DNA from 3 places in the Micromonospora noduli genome. Region 2 is predicted to be linked to each of the others. Evidence: riboswitches for the same ligand, from Rfam matches in the RefSeq annotation. Region 2 holds a riboswitch; each other region holds the start of a gene.
What was found. Region 2 has a riboswitch for S-adenosylmethionine ahead of MED15_RS23880 (aminotransferase class V-fold PLP-dependent enzyme). Riboswitches for the same ligand answer to the same signal wherever they lie in the genome.
Positions count from the first base shown of each region.

Region 1: it holds a riboswitch for S-adenosylmethionine, as region 2 does, so the genes downstream of both, thrC (threonine synthase) here and MED15_RS23880 (aminotransferase class V-fold PLP-dependent enzyme) in region 2, are expected to answer to the same signal.
Region 3: it holds a riboswitch for S-adenosylmethionine, as region 2 does, so the genes downstream of both, MED15_RS25635 (ABC transporter substrate-binding protein) here and MED15_RS23880 (aminotransferase class V-fold PLP-dependent enzyme) in region 2, are expected to answer to the same signal.

Region 1 is NZ_PYAC01000002.1:280,959-285,457, forward strand. Features, by position in the region: gene MED15_RS06890 (DoxX family protein) at 1-320, shown strand, start outside; gene MED15_RS06895 (ArsR/SmtB family transcription factor) at 576-881, opposite strand; gene MED15_RS06900 (DMT family transporter) at 973-1,935, shown strand; SAM riboswitch class I at 2,004-2,139, shown strand; gene thrC (threonine synthase) at 2,150-3,436, shown strand; gene MED15_RS06910 (GNAT family N-acetyltransferase) at 3,701-4,499, shown strand, end outside.
Region 2 is NZ_PYAC01000024.1:9,606-14,104, reverse strand. Features, by position in the region: gene MED15_RS23885 (FUSC family protein) at 1-708, shown strand, start outside; gene MED15_RS23880 (aminotransferase class V-fold PLP-dependent enzyme) at 732-2,000, opposite strand; SAM riboswitch class IV at 2,047-2,167, opposite strand; gene MED15_RS23875 (PrsW family intramembrane metalloprotease) at 2,191-3,681, shown strand; gene MED15_RS33610 (hypothetical protein) at 3,723-3,890, opposite strand; gene MED15_RS23870 (GroES family chaperonin) at 3,984-4,322, opposite strand; gene MED15_RS23865 (AI-2E family transporter) at 4,428-4,499, shown strand, end outside.
Region 3 is NZ_PYAC01000033.1:220,242-224,740, reverse strand. Features, by position in the region: gene MED15_RS25645 (amino acid ABC transporter ATP-binding protein) at 1-487, opposite strand, end outside; gene MED15_RS25640 (amino acid ABC transporter permease) at 484-1,257, opposite strand; gene MED15_RS25635 (ABC transporter substrate-binding protein) at 1,297-2,202, opposite strand; SAM riboswitch class IV at 2,476-2,587, opposite strand; gene MED15_RS25630 (amino acid transporter) at 2,674-4,499, opposite strand, start outside.

The DNA.
Region 1 (4,499 bases), on a different contig from region 2:
TCGGCACCTGGCCGGGCTGGTGGGCCGCCCTGATCCAACTGGTCTGCGGCGTACTGGTGCTGGTCGGGCTCTTCGCCCGACCCGCCGCGCTGCTCGCCTCCGGCTCGATGGCGTACGCCTACTTCGTGGTGCACCAGCCGAATGCTCTGCTGCCGCTGCACAACGGAGGCGAGCGGGCGGCGCTCTTCTGCTGGGCGTTCCTGCTGGTCGCGGCTCTCGGCCCGGGTGCCTGGGCACTCGACACGCTGCGCGCCCGGCGTCGCACCGACACTCCATCGGCATCGGCTTCGGCGGCCGAGCCCGACGCGGTGTCCGTCTGACCACACCCGAACCACGCGCCGTCGAAGCCTCGACGAGGCGGCTTCGGCGGCGCGTCCGGTCAGGGCCGGCCGATGCGCCCGGGCCCACTCCCGGTCGCCACTCCCGGTCGCGGCGTTACCTCTTCGCTGATGTCGTAGACGATTCAGCTCCAAAGCGAGCGTCGGTGGCAGGTCCCAGCCGAGGATGACGTGCCGCCGGCAGACCGGCTGGTGCCGCCACGCGGACTGCGGCCGTGGAGCGGGGGTGAGGCGGGGTCAGGCCGGCGGGCGCTGGGTGAGGACCGCGTCCAGCAGGCCGGGGTAGAGCTTGTCCAGCTCGTCCCGGCGGAGCCGGACCAGTCGGCTGGTGCCGGCGGCCCGGGTCCGGGTCAGCCCCGCCTCGCGCAGCACCTTGAGGTGGTGGCTACGGGTCGCCTTGGAGACGCCGAAGTCGAAACTGCCGCAGGCGGACTCGCCGCCCTCGGCGAGCGCCCGGACGATCTGTAGCCGCACGTCGTCGGCGAGTGCGGCCAGCACGCTGGTGACCGGTACGGCGGTCAGGTCGGGCTCGTGCGGCTCCATGTGACCAGTGTAACCCTTGTTCGACAACTATCGAACGACGCCCTATGGTCGGTGTCGTTGGTTCGACGATACTCGAACATTGGAGTTGCCGATGCGATCCCGCGCCACCGCGTACCCACTGGTCGCCGTGCTCGGCTGGGGCGTGATGTTCCCGATCCTGGCCAGCGCGCTCGACCGGGTCGACCCGCTCAACCTGACCACCGCGCGCTACCTGCTGGCCGCCGTCGTCCTGGTCGCCATCCTGCTGCTCCGCGAGGGTGCCGGAGCGCTCCGGCACGGTGGCCGGGCACTGGAGGTGGTGGTGCTCGGAGTGGTCGGCTTCGCCGGCTTCAACCTGCTCACCAACCTGGCGCTCGAACACGCCGCCCCGCAGCAGATCTCCCTCTTCGTGGCCACCACTCCGGTGATCACCCAGCTGGTCCGCTGGGCCCGCGACGGCGTACGCACGAAGCCGCTGCTGCTGGCCCTCTCCCTGGTGGCGCTCCTCGGCGTCGGTCTGGTGATCACGCGGGGCAGCCTGGCCGGGCTCGGCCAGTTCGGCCTCGGCGGGCTCATGATGATCGGCGCGGTGCTGGGCTGGGGCATCTACACCCACGGCGCCAGCCGGTTCGGCGAGTGGTCGCCGCTGCGCTTCACCACCCTGACCGCGCTCGCCGGCACGGCCGCGATGCTCGTCCTGAGCATCGGCGCCGACGCCGTCGGCTGGCAGCACGCGCCGGCCGCCGCCGACCTCGTGGCGGTCGCCCCGCAACTGGCGTACGCCGTGCTGGTGGGTGCCGTGATCGCGGTTCTGGCCTGGAACACCGGCGTGCAGCGACTCGGTGCCGCCAACGCCGCGCTGTTCATGAACCTGGTCCCGGTGACCACCTTCGCGGTGCAGATCGCCCGCGGCTACCGCCCGGAGCCCGTCGAACTGGTCGGGGCCGCCATCACGATCGCCGCCCTGATCGCCGCGAACCTCGCCGCCCGGCCCCGGTCCGCCGCACCGCCCCGGCCGAGCGCGGTGACGGATCCGATCGCGGTGACCGACCCGGTGGCGGTGAGCGCCCGCTGACCCAGTAGCTGGGATCTGCGGTAGCAACGACCGACAGCGTTGTCCTAGACTCGACGGCACAACTGAATACCTCATCCAGAGGGGCTGAGGGATACGGCCCGACGACGCCCCGGCAACCACCCTGCGCGCTCACCGCTGAGCGATCCGCGGGGCAGGTGCCAATTCCGTCCCCGCCGCACCGTGCGATGCGGGGAAAGATGAGAGGACTCTCGACATGACGTCGACGCTCGTCGCCTCCGGCATCGACACCTCTGCCAGCCCCGCCCGCGCCCTGGTCTGCCGTGCCTGTTCGGCCCGCTACCCGCTCGCCGCCCAGCACGCCTGTTACGAGTGTTTCGGCCCGCTGGAAGTCGACTACGACGCCGCCGCGCTGGCCACCGTCACCCGCGAGCAGATCGAGGCCGGCCCGAACAACATCTGGCGGTACGCCGCCCTGCTCCCCGCCGGTCAGGACCCGGCCAGCCGGGTCACCCTCGACCCGGGGCTGACCCCACTGGTGGCGGCCCCGCACCTCGCCGCCGAGCTGGGCATCACCGCGCCGCTCTGGGTCAAGGACGACAGCGCCAACCCCACCCACTCGTTCAAGGACCGGGTCGTCTCGGTAGCGCTCACCGCCGCCAAGGCGCTCGGCTTCAGCCGGTTCGCCTGCGCGTCGACCGGCAACCTGGCCAACTCGGTGGCCGCCCACGCCGCCCGCGCCGGGGTGCCCTCGGTGGTCTTCATCCCCAGCGACCTGGAGCAGGGCAAGGTCATCACCACCGCCGTCTACGGCGGCGAACTGGTCGCCATCGACGGCTCGTACGACGATGTCAACCGGCTCTGCGGCGAGCTGGTGGAGACCGACGAATTCGAGGACACCGCGTTCGTCAACGTGAACGTCCGGCCGTACTACGCGGAGGGCTCCAAGACCCTCGGCTACGAGGTGGCCGAGCAGCTCGGCTGGCGGATTCCGGCGCAGGTGGTCATCCCGATGGCCAGCGGCGAGCTGCTCACCAAGATTGACAAAGCGTTCTCCGAGCTGGTGGAGATCGGCCTGGTCGAGGCGCCCGCCGACGGCTGGAAGGTCTTCGGCGCGCAGTCCGCCGGCTGCAACCCGATCGCCGTCGCCCTGCACGCCGAGACCGACACGATCGTTCCGGTCAAGCCCACCGGCATCGCCAAGTCGCTCAACATCGGCGACCCGGCGGCCGGCCTCTACGCCCTGGAGGCGGTCCGCCGCACCGGCGGCTGGATGGAGTACGCCGACGACGACGAGATCCGCGCTGGCATTCGCGATCTGGCCCGTACCACCGGGGTCTTCGCCGAAACCGCGGGTGGGGTCACCGTGGCCGTGCTGCGCAAGCTGGTCGAGTCCGGTCGGCTCGACCCGACGGCCGAGACCGTCGTTTTCAACACCGGCGAGGGTCTGAAGACCATCGACGCGGTGGCCGGCCAGGTCGGGCCGACCCACCACATCAAGCCCTCGCTGCGCGCCGCCCGCGACGCCGGCCTCCTCGGCTGACGGGCTCGCTCGGACCGGGGCCGAGTCGATCAGTCGGTAACTGGGTTTTCGCTGTGAGTGTGGAAAACCCGCCGCTACGGACTTGACGACAGGAACCGGACGGCGCAAGATGCTCCGTGCGGGAGGGCATTTCGCCGAAGACTTTTGAAGTTCTTGCGACCCAACGCCGGAGGCGTTGTGCGAGTGTCCCTCCCGACCACGTTCGATCGGGCCAGCGAGTAATTCGCTGGCCCGATCGCTTTTGTACGGTGCAGGCTCACCGGCATGAGCATCACCATCGCGTCGTTCGACGGCGCCGACCGGACTTCCGTCGACGAGGCGTACCGGATCGGGGTGGCGGTCAACGACGCCGATCTGCCGGACCTACCGCCCTTCTGCCGGCGCCGCTTCGACGCGCTGTTCCACACGCCGTTGCCCGGCACCCGGACGCTCTGGGCACTGGCCCGACTGGACGGTGTCCCGGCCGGCTTCCTGCAACTGGACCTGCCGCAGCTCGACAACACCGACAACGCCACCGTCGAGCTGAAGGTGCGTCCGGAGCTGCGGCGCCGGGGCGTCGGTCGGGCACTGCACGAGTACGGCGTACGGCTGCTGCGCGAGCACGGCCGCAAGCGGGTCGTCGGGCTGACCGTCTCCGCGTTGCCCGACGGGCCGGCCCGGAACGTGGCGGGCGCTGCGTTCGCCGCGTCGACCGGAGCCCAGGCCGCGTTGGTCGAGGTGCGTCGCCGGCTGGAGATCGCCGAGATCGACCGGGTCGCGCTCCGCGCGGCACTCGTCGAGGCCCAGCCCCGTTCCGAGGGGTACCGATCGGTGTGCTGGCAGGGCGCCACCCCGGAGGAGTATCTGACGGACATCGCCTACCTTGACGGCCGGCTGATGATGGACGCGCCCCTTGGTGACATGCAGTGGGAGCCGGAGCAGGTGGACGCCGAGCGCATCCGCGGCACCGATCGGGCCCTGGAGGCCAAGGGCCGCCGGCGGTACCACCTCGGGATGCGACACGAGGCGTCCGGCCGGCTGGTCGCCTGGACGCTGCTGGAGGTTGGCGCCTCCGCCGACTGGC
Region 2 (4,499 bases):
GCACTGCTGGTCACGGCGGTGCTGTTGCCACTGAACCCGCTCCGAGTGATCAACCGGGCGGCCCGACCCGCCCTGGACCTGCTCGCCGCCCAACTCGACGCCACCGCCGACGGGCTGCGCAACCGGGACCGCGCCGCCATCCAGGGCGCACTGGAGAGGCTGCGCAACAACAAGGAGGAGTTGGCCACGCTGGGCGAGGCCATCGAGGGGGCGAAGGAGACCGCCACCCTCTCCCCGGCCCGCTGGCACCGCCGCGACGAACTGACCCACTACGCCGAGGCGGCCGACCCCATCGACCGGGCGATGCGCAACAGCGGCACGCTGATCCGCCGGTCCGTCACTCTGGTCGAGGACGAGGAACCGGTGCCCGATCCGATGCCGGACGCGATCGGCCACCTCGCCGAGTCGGTCCGGCTGCTCAAGCACGAGTTCGCCGCCGGTGAGGAGCCGGAGAAGGCCCGGGAGCGGTCGCTGCGAGCGGTCAGCGAGGCCGGCCGGGCGTACGGCGCCGGGGTGGGCTTCTCCGGCAGCGTGGTGATCGCCCAGATCCGCACCACCGCGAGCGACCTGCTGGTCGCCTCCGGGATCGAGCAGGAGGAGGCGAACCGGTGGATCCGCACCGCCTTCGGGGAGCAGGAGCGCCCGGTCGGTGAGCCCGCGGAGCCCGGCGAGACACCGAAGCCACCCACCGCCCCGCCCGTCGGCTGAGCGGGGCGACCGCCGGACGGGCCTCAGCCCAGCTCGGCCAGCGCCGCGAGCAGCCGGTCCACCTGAGCGGCCGTGCTGCCCAGCCCGATGCTGACACGCAGCGCGGTGGGCGGCAGGTCCCGCCGGCCGGTACGCGCCGCCGCCTCGCCGAGCAGACGCCGGGCCAGCGGGTGGGCGCAGAACAAACCGTCCCGTACGCCGATGTGGTGCTCGGCGGCCAGCCGCGTGGCCACCTCGGTGGAGTCCCATCCGGCCACCACGAACGAGACGATGCCGACCCGGGGCGCGTCCGGGCCGAAGGTGCGCAGCTCGACGACGTGCGGCAGGGCGGCGAGGCCGGCCCGTAGCCGGTCCAGCAGGTCCTGCTCGTGGGCGGCCAGCAGGCCCCGGTCCGCCTCGTCGAGCGCCTTGCACACCGCCGCCAGCGCGACCGCCCCGAGCAGGTTCGGGGTGCCGCCCTCGTGCCGGGCCGGGCCGGTCGCCCAGGTCACGTCGTGGGTGGCTGGCCCGACGTGGCTGGTGGCGCCACCGCCGGCAAGGTAGGGCGGGGCGGCGTCCAGCCAGTCGGCCCGACCGATCAGCACTCCCGTGCCGAACGGCGCGTACAGCTTGTGGCCGGACACGGCCAGGTAGTCGACGTCGAGCGCGAGCAGGTCGACCGGGGCGTGCGGGGCGAGCTGCGCGGCGTCGAGCACGATCCGGGCACCGTGCCGGTGGGCCACCCGCGCCAGTTCGGCGACCGGCCACCGCTCACCGGTCACGTTGCTCGCACCGGTCACCGCGACCAGCACCGGCAGCGCCGGGCTGCTGCCCCGGCGCAGCTCGGTGAGGGCGGCGGCGAGATCGCGTACCGCCCCGTCGGGGTCGCTGGGCACCGGAAGGCGCACCGACCCGCGCGGCCAGGGCAGCAGGTTGGCATGGTGTTCGGAGGAGTTGGTGACCACCGTCGTGCCGGCTGGCACGGCCCGCGCCAGCAGGTTGAGCGCGTCAGTGGTGTTGCGGGTGAAGATCACATGATCGTCGGCGCGGGCGCCGAAGAAGTCGCCGATCGTCTGCCGGGCCTGCTCGTACGCGAGGGTGCAGCGCCGCGACAGCGCTCCCGCTCCGCGATGCACGCTGGCGTACCAGGGCAGCAGCTCGGCCACCGCGTCGGCGGCGGCCCGGGCGCACGGCGCACTGGCCGCGTAGTCCAGGTTGATCTCGCCGGGCACGCCGAGAACGTCGAGCGGCGCGGACGGCGCCGACGGCGCGGTGGGCAGGCTGGGCAGCGAGGGGACGAGAGTGACGGACACGCCGGAACCTCCGGGGTCAGGGACCCCGGGTGCGACATCGGGACGGGGTCCGCGCTTGCCCAGCACACCGATCGGGCTGGGCCCGGTCATCACCCGGGGCACCCCACCGCGAACTCGACGAGGGTTGCCGGCCAGCAAGCCGGGGCTGAACGCTGGCACTCGTGACCTGCCGGCAGCATAGCGGCTGCCGATGCGCCCGAACCAGCCGGCGGCGGATGGCTACGCTGACCGCATGGCCGACACCCCGCCCGGTTCACCACTGCCGCCGTCGCCCGCCGCCCCGCCTGCGCCCGCCGTCCCGCCCACGGGTGAGACGCCCCGGATGCCGCTGCGCCGCCTGGGCTGGCGGCGGTTCCTGGTGCTGGCCGGGGTGGTGCTGTTGATCGCGGCGTGCGCGGTCTTCATGGTCTTCACGCTCGGCCAGTCGCTCGGTGTGCAGGCCCTGCTGATCGGGGTGGTCGCCGCCATCCTGCCGGTGCCGGTGCTGGTCGCCTGCTTCCTCTGGCTGGACCGGTACGAACCGGAGCCGTTGAAGTATCTGATCTTCTGCTTCGCCTGGGGGGCGTTCGTCTCCACCGCCGCCTCGCTCACGGTCAACGACTTCGCGGCCAACCGCTTCGCCGACTGGGGCCTGCCGTCCGCGCTCACCGGGGTGCTGGTGGCGCCGTTCATCGAGGAGCTGACCAAGGCACTGGGCCCGATCCTGCTGCTGGTGTTCCGCCGCCGCGAGTGGTCCGGGATCACCGACGGCCTGGTCTACTGCGGGCTCTCCGCGGTCGGCTTCGCGATGGTGGAGAACATCCTCTACCTGGGCGGGTTGGGGTACGCGTCCGGCGCCGACCGGTACGGCCCGGCCACCGGCATCCAGCAGGTCATCGCGATCTTCATTCTGCGGATTCTGCTGTTCGGGTTCGCCCACCCCCTTTTCACCTCGATGACCGGTGTGGGCCTGGGTATCGCCTCCCGGACGGCCGACCGGCGCATCCGGGTGCTCGCCCCGATCGCCGGCCTGCTGCTGGCGATGATGCTGCACGGCACGTGGAACCTGCTGCCCACGCTGACCCAGGCCACCGGCGAGGCCGTGATCATGCTGTACGGCTTCCTGGGCCTCATGGTGCCGGTCTTCTTCGGCACCGTGGGGCTGGCCCTGTGGCTGCGCGCCTGGGAGGGGCGGCTCACCGAGCGGGTCCTGCCCGACTACGTCCGCGCCGGCTGGCTCAGCCCGCCCGAGGTGGCCGCCCTGAGCGGTCTCGGCCGCCGGCACGCCGCCCGCAGTTGGGCGCGGCGGGTGGCCGGCGACGCCGGGGTGCGGGCGATGCGGGGTTACCAGTCCGCCGCGACCCGGCTGGCCCTGCTGCGCGACGGGGCGCTGCGCGGCCTGGACCGCAAACCGGCCGACCAGGAGCGGACCGCCCGCGAGGAGCGGGAGCTGCTGGACGCGATCACCGCGTACCGGTCGTTCTTCGTGGGTCGGGACCCGCAGGCTCCGGCGGGGGTCTGGGACGGCAGCCGCTACCACCTGCGCTTCCCGGACGGCACGCAGCGCGCCGTGGACGCGCCGGACGAGCCGGTGGTGCCGATCCCGGTGGTGCTGACTCCCGCGCCGGCGCCGGTGGGGTACGCCCCGCCCGGTTGGCCCGGCCTGCGCCCGGCGTCGCCCTGGCCGCCGACGCACCCCTGACAGCTACGGCCTGGCGGCTGACGGCAGGCCAGCAGTGCGGCTCAGGCCAGCAGCGAGGTGAGGAAGTCACCGAGGCCCTGGAACATCGCGATCAGCGCGGCCCCGATCGCCCGGAACATCTGCGCGGCGCCGTCCGGCCGAAAGGCCATGAAGTAGATCAGGAACGCGACACTGCCCCAGGTCAACAGCTTCTTCACGAATACCGGCATCGTCCCTCCCCAGGGCCACGGTCGCCGGATGGCTTCCCGTCGTGCGCCTGGGCAAACGGTGCGCGACGGGCCCTGGTGGCCGGGGGAGGTGCGTCAGAGGTAGAGGCCGGTCGAGTCGTTCTCGATCCGCTCGGCGGCCACGGCGTGCACGTCCCGCTCCCGCAGCAGCACGTAACCGCGGCCGTGCAGCTCGACCTCGGAGCGCTCGTCCGGGTCGAAGAGCACCCGGTCGCCGGAGACGATGGCGCGGACGTTCGGCCCCACCCCGACCGCGGTGGCCCAGGCGAGGCGCTTCCCGACAGCAGCGGTCGCCGGAATGACGATGCCAGCGGTGGAGCGGCGTTCGCCCTCACTGCCCTCCATCCGCACCAGCACACGGTCGTGCAGCAGGCGGATCGGCAGGCCGGCGTCGAGATCGTTGTCGGCGGTCACGTCGCAGACGCTACCGTGTGGCCGACGGTGGTCGACCGGTGGTTACGCCGGAGGTGGTCGGGGCATTGTGTGGCGCAACCGCCCTACGGTGTCGGGAACGGACGTATGCTGTCCGACCTGTCGCCGTCGGCGGGCCGGGTTTTCTGCCAGGAGGTGCGCTTGAGCCGCTTCGAGCGG
Region 3 (4,499 bases), on a different contig from region 2:
CGGGCCGCAGCGCCAGCGCGCGGGCGATCGCCACCCGCTGCTGTTGACCACCGGAGAGCTGCGCCGGCCGGGAGTTCGCCTTGCCGGCCAGCCCCACCAGCTCCAACTGGGCCCGGGCGACGGTCTCCGCCTCGTCCGCACCGAGCTTGCGCAGCCGCCGCAGCGCCAGCGTGACGTTGCGCAGCACGCTCATGTGCGGAAAGAGGTTGAACTGCTGGAACACCATGCCCACCCGCTGCCGCAGCGCGTCCGGGTCGTCGCCCAGCACGCTGCGCCCGTCCAGCAGCACGTCGCCCCGGTCCGGTTCGATCAGCCGGTTGATGGTGCGCAGCAGCGTGGACTTGCCCGACCCGGACGGCCCGATGACGCAGGCCGTCGCGCCTCGCGGCACCGAGAGGTCGACGCCGCGCAGCACCCGGTTCGGTCCGAAGGCGAGGTGCACGTCGCGTACGTCGAGGCTGACCGAGGTCGTCGTGGCGGTGGTCATCGCCGATCTCCTTCCGTCGCGGCGTACGACGCGATGTCGTCGTCCTCTTCGGTCGACGCGGTGGCCGGCCGGCCGTTGCGCAGCCGCCGGTCGATCCAGTTCACGACGTGCGTCAGCGGGACCGTCAACGCCAGGTAGCAGAGCCCCGCCAGCAGCAGCGCCGACTCGTTGCCGGTGGTGGCCGCGTAGTCCTGCCCGATCCGGAACAGCTCCCGCTGGCTGGCCACCAGGCCGAGGAAGTAGACCAGGCTGGAGTCCTTGATCAGTGCGATGAGCTGGTTCACCCAGGCCGGCAGCACCCGCCGGATGCCCTGCGGAATGATCACCAGCCGCATCGCGTCGGCCCAGGAGAAGCCGAGCGCCCGGGCGCCCTCCAACTGGGCGGCCTCCACCGACTGGATGCCCGAGCGGAAGATCTCTCCGATGTACGCGGCGGCGATGAGCGACAGCGCCAGGATGCCCAACGGGTAGGGATCCGGCCCCCAGACCTGCATGCCCAGCGGGGCCAGCCCGACGCCGATCAGCAGGATCGTCGCCGCGGCCGGCAGCCCCCGGAACACGTCGGTGTAGATCCGCGCCGGCCAGCGCAGCCAGCGGCTGCGGGAAATCCCGGCGACGGCCAGCAGCAGGCCCAGCACCGAGCCGAGCAGGGCGGCGGAGACCGCCAGGATGAGCGTGTTGGGCAACCCGACGGTCAGCATCTCGGGCAGCGCCTCGCGCATCGCGTCCCAGTCGAAGAAGGTCTCCCACAGGGTGCTCAACGGATCCATCGGTGGCTCCTCCTCCCGCCCCGCTCGCTCGTCACCGGCTCAGGACGCGATCGACGCGGACGCCGACGGCACGGCCGTAGCGGACGCCGACGGCGCGGTCGACGCGGACGGGGCCTTCACAGTGCCGCTGCCCGGCGTGAAGTCCGCCGGGATCGGCCGGCCCGGGTAGTACTGCGCCTGCAACCGGCTCCAGGTGCCATCGGCGATGACCTCGTCGAGGCCCTTGTTCAGCGCCTCGCGCAGCTTGTCGTTCCCCTTGGCCACGGCGTACGCGGTAGGTGCCGGGCTGAGCTGCTTGGCCGCCACGGTGATCTTGCCGTTGCTGTCGGTGGCCGACTTCTCGCCGATCTCCGCCGGGGCGATCCAGGCGTCGGCGGTTCCCGCCTTGAGCTGGTTGATCGCGCCGTTGTAGTCGGGCACCCGCACCGGGTTGAGCTGCTTGCCGGTGGCGTAGTCGTCCTGGACGGTGCCCTGCACCACCACGACCCGCTTGCCGGCGAGCTGGTCGAAGCCGGTGATCGGCGAGCCGGCCGGGACGTCCAGGCCGAAGTAGCCGAAGTCGTACCCGTTGCCGAAGTCGACGGTCTTCCTGCGGGCCTCGGTGATGGTGATCGAGGAACTGCCCACGTCGAACTTGCGGTTGTTGACCTGGCTGAGCAGCGCGGAGAAGTCGGTGCCGACGAACTCGACAGTGAGACCGAGCTTGCCGGCCACGGCGGTCAGCAGGTCGTTGTCGAAGCCGGTGAACTTGCCGTCCTTGAGGTACACGTTCGGCGGGGCGTCGGTCAGCGTTCCGGCGCGCAGTACGCCCGACTGGGCCAGGCCGTACGGGTTGGCGGTGGCGTCGGACGAGCTGTCGTCGCCGCAGGCGGTGAGGGCGGTGGCGGCCAGGATCGTGGCCGCGCCCAGGGCGGCGGCGCGGGTCAGGGCAGGAAGGAATCGCACGGGTGTCTCCGAAGGGTGGTGTCTCGGCGCGCACGGACGTGCGCCACCGACGGTGCGCCCGATGGGCGTACCGGTGGGAAAGGAGCTCGGGAAGGGGGTGCTAGAGCGCGGTGCCGCGACGACAGGCGGCGCTGCACATTCGCATCATGTCCACGTGCCGTCGCCGGATCAGTGCGGGCGAGGGTCGACCGGTGCGGGAGTCCGCGACGTCGGTCGGTGGGGTGGTGCTGAGGATGCGCATGGTTCTCCCGGGTCTGTGCTGACCTGGGTGCCAGGCCACGCTTGCACCGACGTCCTGCCGGTGCCTGGTCTTCACCCGGGGCACCCCACCGCGGAGGAGGGTTGCCGGCCAGCGAGCCGGGGCTTCGCGCTGGCGCTCATGACCTGCGCCGAGGCTAGCAGCAGGAACGGGTGGATCGTCCAGTCGTTATGACCACGCTCACTGTGCGCGACGGACCGTCGACTCGCAGGTCAGCCGGCGTGCACGTGCGGTCGACGGTGCGGGTCGGGCTCCTGGCGGCGCAGGATCTCCCGGGTCACCGAGGCGATGGCGCCCTGTCCGAACGCCAGGTAGCGCAGGAAGTTGCGGGTTGGGCCGCCCTCGGACCACTCGAAGTAGATGTGGGGGCGCCGACGGCTGCGGTCGCGGATCTCCAGCAACAGAGCGGCGAGCGCGGTGGGCACCGACGAGCTGGCCAGGCTGAGCACCGGGAAGCGGTCGTCGGCCACGCTGCCCCGGACCAGCAGCTCCGTCTCGAAGTCGGAGGGGTCGGTGACAGTGACCTCGACGAAGATGACGTCGCCGTCGTCGGGAAAGTCGTTGTCCGCCATGGTCTGGGCCAGCTTGGCGCGGTACTCCGCCTCGTCGCGCCGGTCGGGTTCGTGTGCGATGAGGCGGATCCGTCGTCCGGCGCGTTCGTCGATCATCCGGGCCGCGGCGTGGTCCAGTTCGACATGGTCGACGCGCAGCTCGTAGGCCCGGATCAGCCGGGACAGCACCGACACCAGGATGATCCCGCCGATGAAACAGGCCGCGATCTTGACGCCGCTCGGGCGCTCCACCACGTTCGCCACTGTGGTGTAGACGAAGATCACCGCGACGACTCCGAACGCGATGGTGCGACCGCGCTGACGCTGCCGCTGCGCCGCGAGCGTCACCGCCGTCGCGGCCGAGGTGATCAACACCAGGACCCCGGTGGCGTACGCGCCACCCTGCGCGTCCACGCTGGCCTCGAAAACGATCGTGATCAGGAACGCCACGGCGGTGAAGACCAGCACCAGCGGCCGGACGGCTCGGGCCCAGGTCGGCGCCATGCCGTAGCGGGGCAGGTAGCGCGGCACGAGGTTGAGCAGACCAGCCATCGCCGATGCCCCGGCGAACCAGAGGATTCCGATGGTGGACAGGTCGTAGACGGTGCCGAACACCTCGCCGAGGTGGGCGTGTGCCAGGTAGGCCAGCGCGCGCCCGTTCGCCGGCCCGCCCGGCTGGAAGGCCTCCGGCGGAATGAGCACGGTGGTCGTCACGCTGCTGGTGATCAGGAAGACGCTCATGATCACCGCTGCGGTGGTGAGCAGCCGGCGGGCGCCACGGATCCGGCCCAGCGGTCGTGCCTCCGAGTCCTGCGGGTCACCCCGTACGCTCGGCATGACCGCCACCCCGGTCTCGAAGCCGGACAGGCCCAACGCCAGCTTCGGAAAGACCAACAGCGACAGCCCGACCACCAGCCACGGATCGCCGTGCCCGGTGGTCAGCATGGTGGTCCAGTCGCCGACCGCGCTCGGGTGCGTCGCCACCCGCCACAGCGCGTCGGCCACCACCACCGCGTTCAGCGTCAGGTAGACCGCGACGAGGACGACGGCGATCCCGATGGCCTCGGTGAATCCCTTGAGGAACACCGCGCCCAGCAGCGACACCAGCAGCAGCGTGACCAGCACCTCGTGACCCTTGAGCCCGCTCGGCCAGAACGGGTTCTCGTCGATGTGCGCCGTCGCGTCGGCGGCCGAGAGGGTGATGGTGATGATGAAGTCGGTGGCCGCGAAACCGAGCAGCACCAGCACCAGCAACTTGCCCGGCCAGTAGCTCAGCAGGCGTACCAGCATCGCGATGGAGCCCTCACCGTGCGGGCTCTCCACCGCCACCCGCCGGTAGACCGGCAGCGCCCCCAGCAGGGTCACCAGCACCAGCACCAGGGTCGCCACCGGTGAGAGCGCCCCGGCGGCCAGCGCCGCGATGCCCGGCTGGTAACCCAACGTGGAGAAGTAGTCGACCCCGGTCAGGCACATCACCTTCCACCACG